DNA from 3 places in the Psychrobacillus sp. FJAT-21963 genome. Region 3 is predicted to be linked to each of the others. Evidence: riboswitches for the same ligand, from Rfam matches in the RefSeq annotation. Region 3 holds a riboswitch; each other region holds the start of a gene.
The links. Region 3 has a riboswitch for S-adenosylmethionine ahead of metK (methionine adenosyltransferase). Riboswitches for the same ligand answer to the same signal wherever they lie in the genome.
Positions count from the first base shown of each region.

Region 1: another riboswitch for S-adenosylmethionine. It lies ahead of metA (homoserine O-succinyltransferase); the one in region 3 lies ahead of metK (methionine adenosyltransferase).
Region 2: another riboswitch for S-adenosylmethionine. It lies ahead of AN959_RS01185 (M20 family metallopeptidase); the one in region 3 lies ahead of metK (methionine adenosyltransferase).

Region 1 covers NZ_LJIY01000002.1:484,498-489,504, reverse strand. The annotation lists gene AN959_RS08255 (alpha/beta hydrolase) at 1-190, opposite strand, end outside; gene AN959_RS08250 (DUF1572 family protein) at 190-708, opposite strand; gene AN959_RS08245 (aldo/keto reductase) at 855-1,787, shown strand; gene metA (homoserine O-succinyltransferase) at 1,842-2,750, opposite strand; SAM riboswitch class I at 2,829-2,937, opposite strand; gene AN959_RS08235 (methyl-accepting chemotaxis protein) at 3,007-5,007, opposite strand, start outside.
Region 2 covers NZ_LJIY01000001.1:243,839-248,845, reverse strand. The annotation lists gene AN959_RS01185 (M20 family metallopeptidase) at 1-1,191, opposite strand, end outside; SAM riboswitch class I at 1,301-1,407, opposite strand; gene AN959_RS01180 (AzlD domain-containing protein) at 1,483-1,791, opposite strand; gene AN959_RS01175 (AzlC family ABC transporter permease) at 1,796-2,524, opposite strand; gene AN959_RS01170 (TVP38/TMEM64 family protein) at 2,639-3,280, shown strand; gene lepB (signal peptidase I) at 3,273-3,824, shown strand; gene addB (helicase-exonuclease AddAB subunit AddB) at 4,401-5,007, shown strand, end outside.
Region 3 covers NZ_LJIY01000014.1:14,184-19,190, forward strand. The annotation lists gene AN959_RS18340 (S9 family peptidase) at 1-565, shown strand, start outside; gene AN959_RS18345 (hypothetical protein) at 569-1,018, shown strand; gene pckA (phosphoenolpyruvate carboxykinase (ATP)) at 1,098-2,684, opposite strand; SAM riboswitch class I at 2,880-2,993, shown strand; gene metK (methionine adenosyltransferase) at 3,200-4,396, shown strand; gene AN959_RS18360 (gamma carbonic anhydrase family protein) at 4,457-4,969, opposite strand.

The DNA of each region.
Region 1 (5,007 bases), on a different contig from region 3:
CATATCCAGGTGATTGAGAAATTGGCCCACGTATACTAAATATATGGCATTTCTCCTTTAAGTTAGAAACGAGTCCAACCAAATCGTTTTCATTACTTCCCATTCCATGCAATAAAAATAATGCTGGATATTTTTTATTCTCATCTAAAATTTGTGGAGAACTATGAATATAAGTAAAATTTGAATTCATTACTTCTTATCCTTTCTTTTAGGTATCGACAAAGTAGTCCACTTGTCTTCTGGTGTAACTTGTTTGGCTATATATATTACCTGTCCCACATGAATTGAAATATGTGTAATACTCCGAATGATTGCTTCCAAAACAGTATGTGGTTTATTGCGAATATAAATAGTTTGAAGTAAGTGTTTTTCTTCTATACTGTCTATCGCTTTGAAAAATGCATTACACCCATTTTCCCACACTTTAAGCAACTCTTCCCGTGATTCTATCGTACTTTCGAATTCACTATCACGATCTCTGTCTTTTTTTTCTCCATCAGTTGATAAAAAGTCTGTCCAACGAGAAATTAAGTTTCCACTCATATGCTTCACCAGTACATCTACACTATTTGATTGTTCGTTTGGTGACCAAAAAATGGATTCTTCCTCCATTTGCATGATCGCTTTCTTTGTATCACTTTTCAATTCCTCCAATTTTGACCGTATATTTCGAATAAAGTCAGCATGAAAATTAGTTGAATTTGACAATCTAATCATCTCCTTTAAAACATAGTTCAATAAATATTATGAATCTCCTTCCCCATTTCTTTTAATAAACCAAAATTCTTTGAGTAAAAGGTCATTATTGGTAATATTATACTAGAATATATAGAAGAGGAGTTGTTTTTACTACTATGAGTAAAAAAGTAGAAATTGGTAAAACCGGATTATTTGTAAATCCCGTTGGACTTGGAACAAATGCAGTTGGTGGCCATAATTTATTTCCGAATTTAAATGATGAAACCGGAAAAGACATTATGCATACAGCACTTAATCATGGAATTAGTTTTCTAGATACTGCCTTTATTTACGGCATCGGAAGATCAGAAGAGTTAATTGGGGAAGTATTAAAAGAAACGAAGAAACGTAGTGAAATAATTCTTGCTACTAAGGGCGCTCATAAAATGACCGGTGAAACAGTAGTCATTGACAACTCACCTGCATTTTTAAGAGAAACTGTGGAAAACAGTTTAAAACGACTTCAAACGGACTATATTGATTTATTCTATATTCATTTTCCCGATGAAAACACACCAAAAGCTGAAGCAGTTGGTACTCTTCAACGTTTAAAGGATGAAGGAAAAATCCGTGCAATTGGAGTATCCAACTTTACTTTAGAACAGTTAAAAGAAGGTAACCAAGATGGTTATATTGAAGTTCTTCAATCTGGATATAATTTATTAAAACGCGATGCAGAAAAGGATTTGCTTCCATATACAAATGAACGTAATATTTCCTTTATTCCTTATTTTCCGCTTGCTTCGGGCTTATTAACAGGTAAGTATGATAAAGGCAGTACTTTTAGAGAAGGTCTCACAAAAAATCCGTTATTCCAAGGAGAAACATATATTAACAACTTAGATAAGGTAGAGCAGCTTCGCCAAATTGCTAATGATAAAAATGTAGGTGTTTCTAATATTGTGCTTGCATGGTATTTAACGAAAGAAAATATTGATGTTATTATTCCAGGGGCTAAAAAACCTGAACAAGTTATAGATAATTTGAAAACTGTAGATGTTCAATTAACTAAACAAGAAATAGATAGAATTGACCAAATATTTCATTAAATAAATAGAACAAGAGGCTGAACGAAAGAAAAATCTTTCTCAGCCTCTTCTGAATTATTCCCATTCGTATGGCGTTTCTTGATAGACATAATAATTTAACCAATTAGAAAACAATAAATGAGTATGCGAACGCCAAGAATTTAATGGTTGTGTCGAAGGATCATTATTAGGAAAATAATTTTCAGGAACATCGATTTCAATACCTTTATTCACATCCCGAGCATATTCTTCCGCTAAAGTTGTTGCATCATATTCTAAATGACCAGTAATCATGATATGCTTTTCGTCATTTGATATTACAAGGAATACCCCTGCATCTTCAGAATTTGAAAGCAGATTAAGTCTGGAATCAGTTATTATTTCATCATATGAAACAGAAGTATAACGAGAAACGGGCGCATAAAACTCGTCATTGAAACCACGGACTAAATTCACAGTTGGATCGGATAAACGGTGAGAAAATACACCAAAGCATTTCTTAGACAATTCAAATTTACCAATTCCATAATGATGATAAAGTGCAGCTTGTGCACCCCAACATATATGTAAGACAGAAGTGACGTTTGTTTTCGACCAATCCATTATTTCTGTCATCTCACTCCAATAATTTACATCTTCAAAATTCAAATGTTCAATTGGTGCTCCAGTAATAATCATCCCATCATATTTGCGAAGTTTAATCTCTTCAAAAGTAGTATAGAAAGTGTCTAGATGCGTTTTACTAACATTTTTGGATTCATGTGTAGCAGTATTCATAAATGTAACATTCACTTGTAATGGTGTATTACCTAATAGTCTTAGTAGTTGTAATTCCGTTTTTTCTTTTTCTGGCATTAGATTTAATATAATTATGTTTAGAGGACGGATATCCTGAGCAATTGCGCGCTCCTCGTCCATGATAAAAATCTTTTCTTTCTTCAGCAATTCAGCTGCTGGCAATTGTTTGGGAATCTTAATTGGCATACATTTCTCCTCTTTTCCGTAAAAATAAAAACCCTCTCTTCTAATAAATAAGAAAAGAGGGTAAGCAAATGCTCTCAGTTCTTATCTTTCAAGATTGATATCTTGTAGGAGTTAGCACCTTTCTGACATGTGTCAGAGGTTGCTGAAGCTTCACAGGGCCATTTCCCTCTGCTTCTCTTGATAAGAGTATATTATTTGTTATTCTACTACATTATTTTATATACTATCATTTTCTGAACATTTAAGCAATGGAATATTATACTTTAAAACGATTCACTGCTTCTGCTAATTTATCGCTAAGTTCTGTTAATGTTTCAGAAGCATCTGCAACGGATTGGATTGCCCGAAGCTGTTCATCTGAAGATGCACTAACTTCCTCGCATGCAGCAGCAGTTTGTTGAGAAGTCGCTGCCATCATTTGAATCGTTTCAACTACTTGTTCTTTGTATTTAAAAACTTGGTTAATTTCGTTGGAAACCTCATCAATAGAGGATTGCATATTCTCCATTAAATTTGAGATTTCACTAAATGTTATTTCCGTATCAGTAACTACTGCCCCTTGTATACGGAAAGTTTCCCTAGTTTCAGTCATTTGTTGGCTTACTAAAACTGATTCTTTCTGTAATTCAGTAATAGTCTTTTTAACATCTTCAGTCGCTCTGGCTGATTGCTCAGCAAGCTTTCTTACTTCCTCTGCTACTACCGCAAAACCTTTTCCATGCTCACCAGCTCTTGCTGCTTCTATACTTGCATTTAATGCAAGTAGATTTGTTTGAGCAGAAATCTCCATGATGGTTTCCATAACCCCTCCAATGGCTTTTACTTTGTTTTCTAAAGTATCGACTACATCAGACATAGACTTTAAATTGGACTCCCAATTGTTAAAGGATGATTTAAGTTCACTCATTTGTTTTTGGCCATTTGCATTCATTTTATTTGCTTTCGTAGCAATATCAGTCATTACAAGCGATTTTTCATTAATTAAATTAATTTGATTACTTAAATGTGAAGAGCTATCTGTTACTTCTTCCGCATCTTCAGCAGATTTTGAAGCACCTTCAGCTATTTCACCCACAGCTACGGATACTTGTTCTGATGATGCAGTTGTTTCCTCTGCAACTGCACTAAGACTTTCAGAACTTACTTGAACATTACTTGCAGATTCTTTTACTACTTGAATAATTTCATGCATGCTCTCAGTCATTTTATTGAAATTTTTAGCTAATTGTCCAATTTCATCGGATGACTTTACGTTCGCGTGAACAGTCAAATCTCCTTCTGCAACCGAATCCATTAGTTTTTTTAATTGATCTATCGGTTTTAAAGTGTGATGGGTAGTGTAATATAGCACAATAAACATCAGCACTAATATAGCAGCAGTAATAAATAAAATGAGATTTCGAATACTATCAGCTGTTTGATTAACTTTTTCTTGCTCGTATACTGCACCTAGCTTCCAGTTCAAATCAGGTATTGTCGTAAATACAGTAACCGTTGAAAGTCCTTCGGAAGTATCTGTGACTACTCCTTCATTTAAAGAACTAGAAAATATTTTATTAATATAAGCATATTCGGACAAATTTTCACCAAACATGGTAGGATGGACAATTGCTGTGCCGTCGTTCTCCACGATAATCGGAAAACCTTCAAATCCTAACTCATTAGATGAAATTGTTTCTGTTAACTTCGAAAGTAATATATCAATGCCGACAACTCCAACAACTTGACCATTCTTAAGTACTGCTTTTGCACCAGAAATTGCATATTCTCCCGTTGCAGCATCTAAATAAGGTTTGGACCAACTAAAATCATCTTTATTGGCTACCGCATTTTTATACCAATCTCTAGTTGTTGCGTCGAAATCTTTCCCTAAATCAGCTTCAGGTATTATTTCAATATGCTTGTTCGGTAATGCATAGTAAACGGAAGCAACCGCGTCGTACAACGTTGTAAACTCAGTAAATTTAGAATCTAATTGTTTCTCTAGCTGTGAAGCAATGATTGCATCTGAAATACTAGATTCCGTTTGAAAATCCACCACTTCCTTTGTAGTGGATATTTGTATAATACCCTTTTCATAGACACTGAGATAATTTTGAATGGAAGAGGACATTTCGTTCACTAATACATGACTTTGATCAGTTAAACTTTCTTCCGTTTTGTCTTTAATCGTAAAAGTACTTATGAAACTTAATGCAGACATACTAATTACAATTAAAATCATTACAGTAATAATAATTTTCCATTTGATAGAAAT
Region 2 (5,007 bases), on a different contig from region 3:
ACGAGCTAAGGATGCATTAAATTCTTTTCTGATTTGATGAAGTAGTTTTGCATCTGTTAATATTCGATAACCGGTTGTAGCTAAGACTTTAGCTCCCTTGATTAGTGCTTCATCCGCAGCTTTAGATTTGGCAGCTTCACGGAATTCTATTGTATGGGCGACTAAATCATCTGGTCCAATTTTAATGGATGGTCTTGCAGTTGGTACTACGTAGCTAATATTTCCAGCATCCGTAGAGTCATTGTAATGTTTACTTTCTGTGTATACGACTTCTCCAATAGCTTCAAATTCCGAATGAATAACCTCATCTAACACTGAATTTACTACAAAATCTTGCACCTCATTTTGAAAACGTTCGATTTTTACAGAAGTTCCTGTTACAAGTGTTGCTCCGTTAGCAAGGAATCGAACTTTTTCGGAGATTTCCTCTGTTTTTTTCCAATTCTTTGCGCTGACATGAATACGAGCAGAGGCAAAGAAAGGGATAATGTTCGGTGAGTCACCTCCATGTGTAATAATTCCATGTATGCTAATATCAGATGGTAATTGTGAACGAAGCGCATGGATTCCGTTGAAAAACTGAACGACAGCTTCCAATGCATTTATTGTTTTATTAGAAGCTGCTGTTGGGTGAGTAGCTTGTCCAATAAAATGAAAATCTAATGATTCCAGAGCAAGTGTTTCGCAACTTAAAGTAGTTTTGCTTGAAGGGCTAATTATTAAAGCCACATCTACATCTTCTAGATAACCGAGCCTTACAAAGTTTCCTTTTGAACTTCCTTTTGATCCACCTTCTGCTGCGGGAGTACCAAGGACGATTATTCTTCCACCGGTTTCGTTCAGCATTTCTGCTAGAGAGATGCTAGCAGCCACACTTGCCGTACCAATAATGTTATGTCCGTCGGCATGTCCAATTGAAGGTAAAGCGTCGTATTCTGCTAAAAAAGCAACAGTAGGTCCCTCGATACCGCTATCCTTAATCGCATAGAAAGACGTTTCATGCCCTGCTATTCCTTTTTCGACTTGAAAATTTGCACTTTCTAATAAATCAATTAGCGTAGAACTAGCAAAAAATTCTTCGTTTCCGATCTCAGGGTTTTCATGTATTTGATGACTTATTTGAATATATACATTCTTGTTGTCTTCTATTAATTTATGGAGATAGTCTCTTTTTTCTACTAGGAAACTCACTTATATCTGCTCCTTTTACATTTATTATTCATAACAAAAAAGAACCCTCCTAATCTTATCTTGTATGATAAGAAAAAGAGAGCTCTTCGTATGATCGAAAAACCTTCTTTTCTCATCTTTCAAGCATAAATTGCTTGCAGGAATTGGCACAGTTTTCATTCTGAATCTGCTGCCGAAACGTCATTGGGCCTGTCCCTCAGTTTCTCTCGATAAGAAAGTGATATTTTTATGTAAATTTTATAAGAACTAATTCCAATATTAAGTAATTTATTCCTAGCAGTCAAGTAGTATTTAAAAGATAAGACTATATACAGCTAAAACACCAATTGTTACTAATACTACAACCATTACATTTGAAAAAATAATGGCAAGTGCGAATGCCACAATGGCTCCAATAATTCCAAATAATAGATTACCTTCTTGAACATATAAAATAGCTGGGAAAATTAATGCTCCTAATACTGCAAATGGAATATTACGTAATACTCCTGAAACAACAGGAGGTAATTCTTTGCCTTCTAAAAAAGTTAAGGGAAATGCTCGCGGAATATAGGTAACAATAGCCATTCCTAATAGCATCCACCAATACCATGCTTCCATTCCATTATGCTCCTTTCGCTAAGTTTTTTCCTCGTAGTCTAGTCCTCTTTTGATGATTGGCATATATAATTTCTACAAAAATAGAGGATGCTAGGGTAGCGACTAAAATAGCCCATCCTGTCGATAATAATTCTGTCCAGTAAAAAAATCCGTTTATAATAGCTGCAATGAGGGCCAGCATGACTACTTTGCGGTTTCCTCGCATAGAGGGTACTAGAAGACCAACGAACATTGCATATAGAGCAATCGACATGGCCGCTTGTAAAAATGCTGGTAGATTGGCACCTATAACATGTCCAACCGCTGTAAATACAACCCAACTACCATATGCGATAAGCGCAACACCAAATGCAAAAGAAGTATGTATTTTTTCATCTTTTTGAGTTGCTAATACGGAAAAAGATTCATCTGTAATCCCAAATGCATATATTCCTTTGACCCATCTTTTTTCACTATGCATCTTTTCATTGAGTGCAGCCGTCATTAAAAAGTGTCGAATGTTCACGACAAATGTATTTAAAACGATTAAAATAGGATCAACACCTTTTGCTATAAGCGTCAGTGACATATACTGAGCAGCGCCGGCGTAAACAAAAATACTCATTGCTGTTGCTTCAATAATGGAAAGTCCAGTGGTTTTTGCCAATAAACCAAATGTTAATGCAACTGGAAAATAGCCGATAGCAATACTCGTACCGGCTTTTAAACCCTTTACGAATGAATTATTATTCATGTCGAATTTCACCACCTTCAATTATGATAGTGAACAAATTATACTATATCTATAAAGTTTTATATAGTTGAAAATTGGGAAGAGTATAAATATACATAGAAGAGGAGAGTTACCATGCCAAGTTGGTTATCATTCGAAACTTTATCTAATTTAACACAAGATTACCGAGCACTTGGACCACTATTTGGGCTATTACTACCTTTTCTTGAAGCATTTTTGCCGTTTCTACCTTTAGTAGTTTTTATCGTGGCGAATGTGACTGCCTACGGAATTTTGTTTGGATTTTTATTATCTTGGGCAGGTTCGGTTGCAGGTGCTTATACTGTATTTTTAGTTATTAGAAAATACGGACGAGCTAGAGTTTTAGGTTTTATTACAAGGCATGAAAAGATTCAAAAATTAATATTATGGGTAGAGAGAAACGGTTTCGGACCATTATTTTTACTTATTTGTTTTCCATTTACACCCTCCGCACTTGTGAATATAGTTGCGGGTCTATCTAATATGAAAAAAAATACGTATTTATGGACAGTTGTCTTAGGGAAACTAATTATGATATTAGTGGTAAGCTTTATTGGTTCCGATATTAAAGCGCTCATTACACAACCCTTAAGAACAGCAATAATGATTGGAATAATGGTTATACTATGGTTTGTTGGAAAAGCTGTGGAGAAAAAAATTGATAAAAAAGTAGATGCAGATTTTAAATCAATTCGCGATGAAAGACGAAATAAAAAGGAGAAAAGATTTGAGTAATACACAAAAAGAATTGCTGGAATGGTTAGTGGCCATTTTCATTGGAATTTTAGTAGTATTTATTGTTCGTTCTTTCATTTTAACGAACTATGAAGTAGTCGGGGAATCAATGATGCCTACACTTCATGACAAAGATAAAGTATTTGTGAGTAAGCTTTCTGATATAGACCGCATGGATATTGTGATCTTTCATAGCGACCAAAAAGAAGACTATGTAAAACGTGTCATTGGTTTACCAGGTGATACTATCAAGTATGAAAATGATAAATTGTACGTAAATAATAAAAAAGTAGAAGAAAAATTTCTTGCGTCTTATCCTGCATATCAGAATCCGGAAGAAAATTTTACCGAAGACTTCGATTTAGAAGAGTTGACTGGAAGTAATAAAGTTCCTTCAAACAAGTTATTTGTGTTAGGAGATAATCGGATATCCAGTTTAGATAGTCGTTATTTCCAATTTATAGATCAAGAAGAAGTCATTGGAGAAGTAAAAATAAGATATTGGCCGTTTTCCAGAGCAACTTTAAATTTTGACTCCGAATAATTTCACACTCTACTGTATGTTTTGTACAATAGTAGTAAGAGATTATTCGGTTTTTTTAATTTTCTAAGCGGTAAGAAATTTTTTTTATTATTTTAGACTCTGTTAATAATTACTGATTATTTTTAACCAATTGAAATCTTTGAACAGATACATCAACAACTATTGGCATTCACGCTGGCCGCACGTCCGCATGAGCCGCTGTATGCTCAAGGCGCATACATCTGTCTCATACGGCACGTCATGCGGCTGGCAAGGCGTGAATGCCAGTGACCCCTATTGAAAAAGTCGAAGTCTATTCTATAATAAATTGTTTTGAATGCAGCTCCTGATTACTTCTTACTGTTTAGAAAAAACTTTTAAGATGTGCGCCTTACAAGCCGCAGGAGCGCGAAGAAGGAGACCCCGTAAGGGACGTGGGAGCTACGAAGGAGCAACTCATCCTACGGAGGCTCATGCGTAGCGTGCGGCAAGCGTACAATCCGTGTCTCTGCAATATAAGATTTTGAAACACATTCTATTTAGCACATCATAAATCATTAACAACTACAGCCTTATTTAAAGAAAGAAGGTGCACTTATGTCTTTACGAATTGTAACTGGACGAACTGGTTCGGGTAAAACAAAGTTTATGCAACAAGAAATCATTGATATATTACAAAAGGATTCTATCGGAGAACCATTATTTTATATAGTGCCGGACCAAATGTCTTTTTCTAGTGAATATTCACTTGCAGCTGATTCAGGACTTCCAGGGTTAATACGTGCACAAGTAACGACTTTTAAACGATTAGCTTGGCGAGTACTACAAGAAACTGGTGGAATCGCAAAAGAGGAAATTAGCGGATTTGGTTATCGTATGCTAATTCGCAGTTTACTAGAGGAAAATAAAGAACAATTTAAGTTGTTTAACCGTGCAGCTACAAAAAGAGGATTTACCGATCAAATTGAGGTGCTTTTAAAGGAATTCAACCGTTATTGTTTAAATTATGACACAATGTCTAATGTGTTAAATGATTTAGAAAATGTACAAGCACCTCAAACATTGATTGATAAATCATCAGACCTAGTCATGTTGCTTGAACTTATGGAGCAAAAGTTAGGCACGAGCTATATTGACGGAGAAGGATACTTGATGTTGCTAGCGCAAAAAATTAAAGATTCTTCGCTTCTCGCAACCTCCGAAA
Region 3 (5,007 bases):
TTTTGTCGTATTCGCTCCTTATTACCGTGGAAACCGAGGAGGGGAAGGAAGAGATGAATTTGCTGGCGAGGATCGGTGGGATGCAGTTTATGCAGTAGATGTTTTAAAGCAGTTTTGTCTTATAAATCGAATTCACTTATTTGCCTTTTCAAGAGGTGGTATTATGGCTCTTTGGATTGCAATTTTACGAAATGATATTACTTCCCTTGTAACATGGGCTGGTGTTTCAGATATTTTTTTAACCTATGATGAACGAACCGACATGAGACGAATGATGAAGCGTGTTATAGGAGGTACACCGACTAAAAACGTAGAAGCATACGAAAATCGTAATGCCCTTGCACATATTAATGAAATAAAAGCAGCATCGCTAATCATTCACGGTAAAAAGGATTTGAATGTATCATTTGAACATGCGAAGGTTTTAGAAGAAGCGTTATTAGGGAATGATAAGGTTGTAGAGACATGGTATTTTCACGACTTCACGCATTTCTTTCCAAGTAAAGTCAATCGACAAGTGGTGAAGGATGCTTGTATGTGGATGAAAATGCAGAAAGGGGTTTAATAGATGGGGAACATTGTCGTATCTATTGAAACAACAAGTACAAATGATAAATCTTCGTTCGCAACTAATACGAGTTTTTGGACAGATCTTTGGGATAATTATACTTCGGATTTCCAGGAAGTTGTCATTCATTGTTGGAAAGAAGAATTAGCTGCGATTGAAGAACTAAGTGCCAGAGCTATTTCGGTAATGGATGAAGGATTAATGAAGGTATTAACAATTAATCTGAATGAGGATAATCGACTCTTTTTGAGAAGTCATTCAATTGATGTAAATGGCGGTTTGAAATGGTTTGCTATGTTCTTTCACATAGACGGTGATGAACGGTTAGAGATAAGTCATTATGGATCAGAAATCATATTGTATAAGGTAGACGAAGAAGAGGCGAAGAATTTTATATCCATCTTTTCTCCTTCGGTTATAACGCATTATTATGATGATTATGCAGACTAAAAAAGAGGATGTCACCATATGAATGGGACATCCTCTTTATTCTTTGGAAAACTACATTAAGCAGCTTTGCACTTTTTTATTATGCTAAAGGTCCACCTTTTAGCGTGATATCTTCCGATACAGTTCCAAACTTTTTAAAGTTTTCACGGAACGCTTGAGCAAGCTCGCTAGCTTTTTGGTCGTATGCAGCTTTATCTTCCCATGCATTACGTGGTACTAATACTTCAGAAGGAACACCTTCTACTTGTGTAGGAATTGATAAGCCAAATACTGCGTCAGTTTCTGTTTCTACTTCATTTAGCTTACCTTCAATTGCAGCACGAACCATTGTACGTGTGTAAGAAAGCTTCATACGACTTCCAACACCGTATTCTCCACCAGTCCAGCCAGTGTTTACTAAAAATACTTGTGCACCGTGTTCATCGATTTTCTTCCCAAGCATTTCAGCATAAACAGTTGCATGCAATGGTAGGAATGGAGAACCGAAGCAAGTTGAGAAAGCTGGTTGTGGAGAAGTTATTCCACGCTCAGTACCTGCTAATTTAGACGTGAATCCACTTAGGAAGTGGTACATTGCTTGTTCTTTCGTTAATTTACTGATTGGAGGCAATACGCCGAAAGCATCAGCAGTTAAGAAAATAATTGTATTTGGGTGACCAGCTACAGATGGGTCTACTATATTTTCTATATTTTGGATTGGGTAAGCAGCACGTGTATTCTCAGTTAAAGAATTATCGGCATAATTAGCGATACGTGTTTCTGCATCTACTACGACGTTTTCTAAAACCGTTCCAAATGTAATCGCGTCAAAAATTTGAGGCTCATTTTCGCGAGTTAGGTCGATACATTTAGCGTAGCATCCACCTTCAATGTTAAATACTCCATTATCAGACCAACCGTGTTCGTCATCACCGATTAATTTACGTCCTGCATCTGCAGAAAGTGTTGTTTTTCCTGTTCCTGAAAGACCAAAGAATAATGCTACATCACCATCTTCACCAACGTTTGCAGAACAGTGCATAGGTAAAATGTTTGCTTCTGGCAGTAAATAGTTCATAATAGAGAATATAGATTTTTTCATTTCTCCAGCATATTCAGTACCACCGATTAATACAATGCGTTTTTCCATTGAAACGATAATAAATGTTTCTGATTTTGTACCGTCCACTGCTGGATTTGCTTTAAAGTTAGGTGCACTGACAATTGTGAAATCTGTTTTATGGGTTGTCAGTTCTTCTTCTGAAGGACGAATGAATAACTGATGGGCAAATAGATTGTGCCAAGCATATTCATTTATTACTTGAATTCCTATGCGTGAATCCTTATCCGCACCTGCAAATCCTTTGAACACAAATAGTTCATCTTGTGTTGCAAGGTAGTCTGTTACTTTTTTATAGAGTGACTCGAAAATTTCAGAAGAAATTGGTTGGTTTACAGGACCCCAATCGATTTTGTCTCTTGATATAGGTTCATCTACAATGTACTTATCTTGTGGAGAACGACCTGTATATTTACCTGTTTCTGCTTTCACTGCTCCTGTAGATGTTAAAACAGCCTCACCTCTTGATGTTGCTTTTTCCACAAGTTGCGGCACTGATAACTGAATGTGTACATTCTCTCCAGCTAACAATTCGTTCAGTTCACTCACAGTATCGATTGAATTCATATTGGTATACCATCCTTTTTATTGTTTTCCCTAAAAAAATAAAGGGATATAGCATTCATATGTGAATTAGTATAACACATTTAACTTAATAGTCTATACTAATGGATTGATTATTTTTTGTTTGTGAATAAATTGTCAACAAATAAATATTGACTTCTCGTTACAACTTACGTATGATGGTAAATTGAACGGATACTCTTATCCCGAGCTGGTGGAGGGGTCAGGCCCTATGAAACCCGGCAACCTGTAATTTTTTTATTGCAAAGGTGCCCAACCTGAGACAAGGTGAGATTCCTTGATTGATAAGAGTGAAAGGTGCTTATGATATTAATAGCCTTTCCTCATGTAATCAAACGTGAGTGAGAGGTTTTTTTTATAACATCGCCCTTTATCCTTGTGTGCCAAGTCCGAAACGGCTTCAAGTTTAATCTATTTGATTTGAAATGGCTTGACATGGGAATGAGTACCGTATCAATTCTTGAGAGAGATCTCGCAGGATATAGGAGGAATATTCTATGACACAACGCAGATTATTTACATCTGAATCAGTTACAGAAGGGCATCCAGATAAAATTTGTGATCAAATTTCTGATGCAATTCTAGATGCAATTCTTACGGAAGATCCAAACGCACGTGTTGCTTGTGAAACAACAGTGACTACAGGGTTAGTATTAGTTGCAGGGGAAATTACAACATCCACTTATGTTGATATTCCAAAAGTTGTACGTTCAACCATTAAAGAAATCGGCTATACTCGTGCAAAATATGGTTTTGACTCTGAAACTTCTGCAGTATTAACTTCTATAGATGAGCAATCAGCTGATATTGCTCAAGGGGTTGACCAAGCTTTAGAGGCACGTGAAGGATCTATGACAGATTCTGATATTGAAGCAATTGGAGCAGGAGACCAAGGTTTAATGTTTGGTTACGCATGTAATGAAACACCTGAACTTATGCCACTTCCAATTAGTTTAGCTCATCAGTTGGCTCGTCGTTTAGCAGACGTTCGTAAAGACGAAACTTTAGACTATTTACGTCCAGATGGTAAAACACAAGTAACTGTGGAGTATGATGAAAATAACAATCCTGTTCATATAGATACAATTGTTATTTCGACTCAGCATCACCCAGAAGTAACGTTAGAACAAATTCAAAAAGATTTAAAAGAAGTAGTTATCAATCCAATTGTTCCTGCTAATTTAATTGATGAAAATACTAAATATTTCATTAACCCAACTGGTCGTTTCGTAATTGGTGGACCACAAGGGGATGCAGGTTTAACAGGTCGTAAAATTATTGTAGATACTTACGGTGGATATGCTCGTCATGGAGGCGGTGCGTTCTCTGGTAAAGATCCAACAAAAGTAGACCGTTCTGCAGCATATGCAGCTCGTTACGTTGCAAAAAATATTGTTGCAGCAGGACTTGCAGATCGTTGTGAAGTACAACTTGCCTATGCAATTGGTGTAGCACAACCTGTATCAATCGCAGTAGACACATTTGGTACTGGGAAAGTAGAAGAGGCTAAATTAGTTTCACATATTCGTGAATTGTTTGACCTTCGTCCAGCTGGTATTATTAAAATGCTAGACCTTCGTCGTCCTATTTACAAGCAAACAGCTGCGTATGGACATTTTGGTCGTACTGACATTGATGCACCATGGGAAAGAACAGATAAAGCAGATTTGTTAAGACAAAAAGCTGGTTTATAAGAAATAATAAAGAAGAGGCTTCCTGTTATAGGATAGCCTCTTTTTTAAAGAAAATTAGTTTTATTTTTGAAGTGATTTATAATACTGCCCTTTTTCTACGTATTCACGAATAATACGTTGCACATCTTCTTTGTCTTCCTCAGATAGCTCCCGAACAACTTTTGCAGGACTACCTATGGCAAGTGAATTAGGAGGAATTTTCTTACCTTGGGTTACTAAACTTCCAGCACCGATAAATGCACCTTCACCGATCTCAGCTCCATCCAAAATAATAGAGCCCATTCCAACCAAAGCACCTTTTCGAATAGTACAGCTATGTAACGTAACTTGGTGTCCAATTGTCACTTCATCTTCAATAACAAGAGGGTTATTAGGACTTTGATGCAAACAACATAAATCTTGGATACTCACTCTTCGTCCAATAATCGTAGGAGCAACGTCCCCTCTGATTACCGTATTAAACCAAATTGTAGACTCTTGTCCGATTGTCACATCGCCTGTAATTGTGACATAATCAGCAATAAATGCAGATTCATCTATTGTTGGATATTTGCCTTTAAATGGATAAATCAATATGCTCACGCTCCTTATGTAAATAGAATATAATTAAT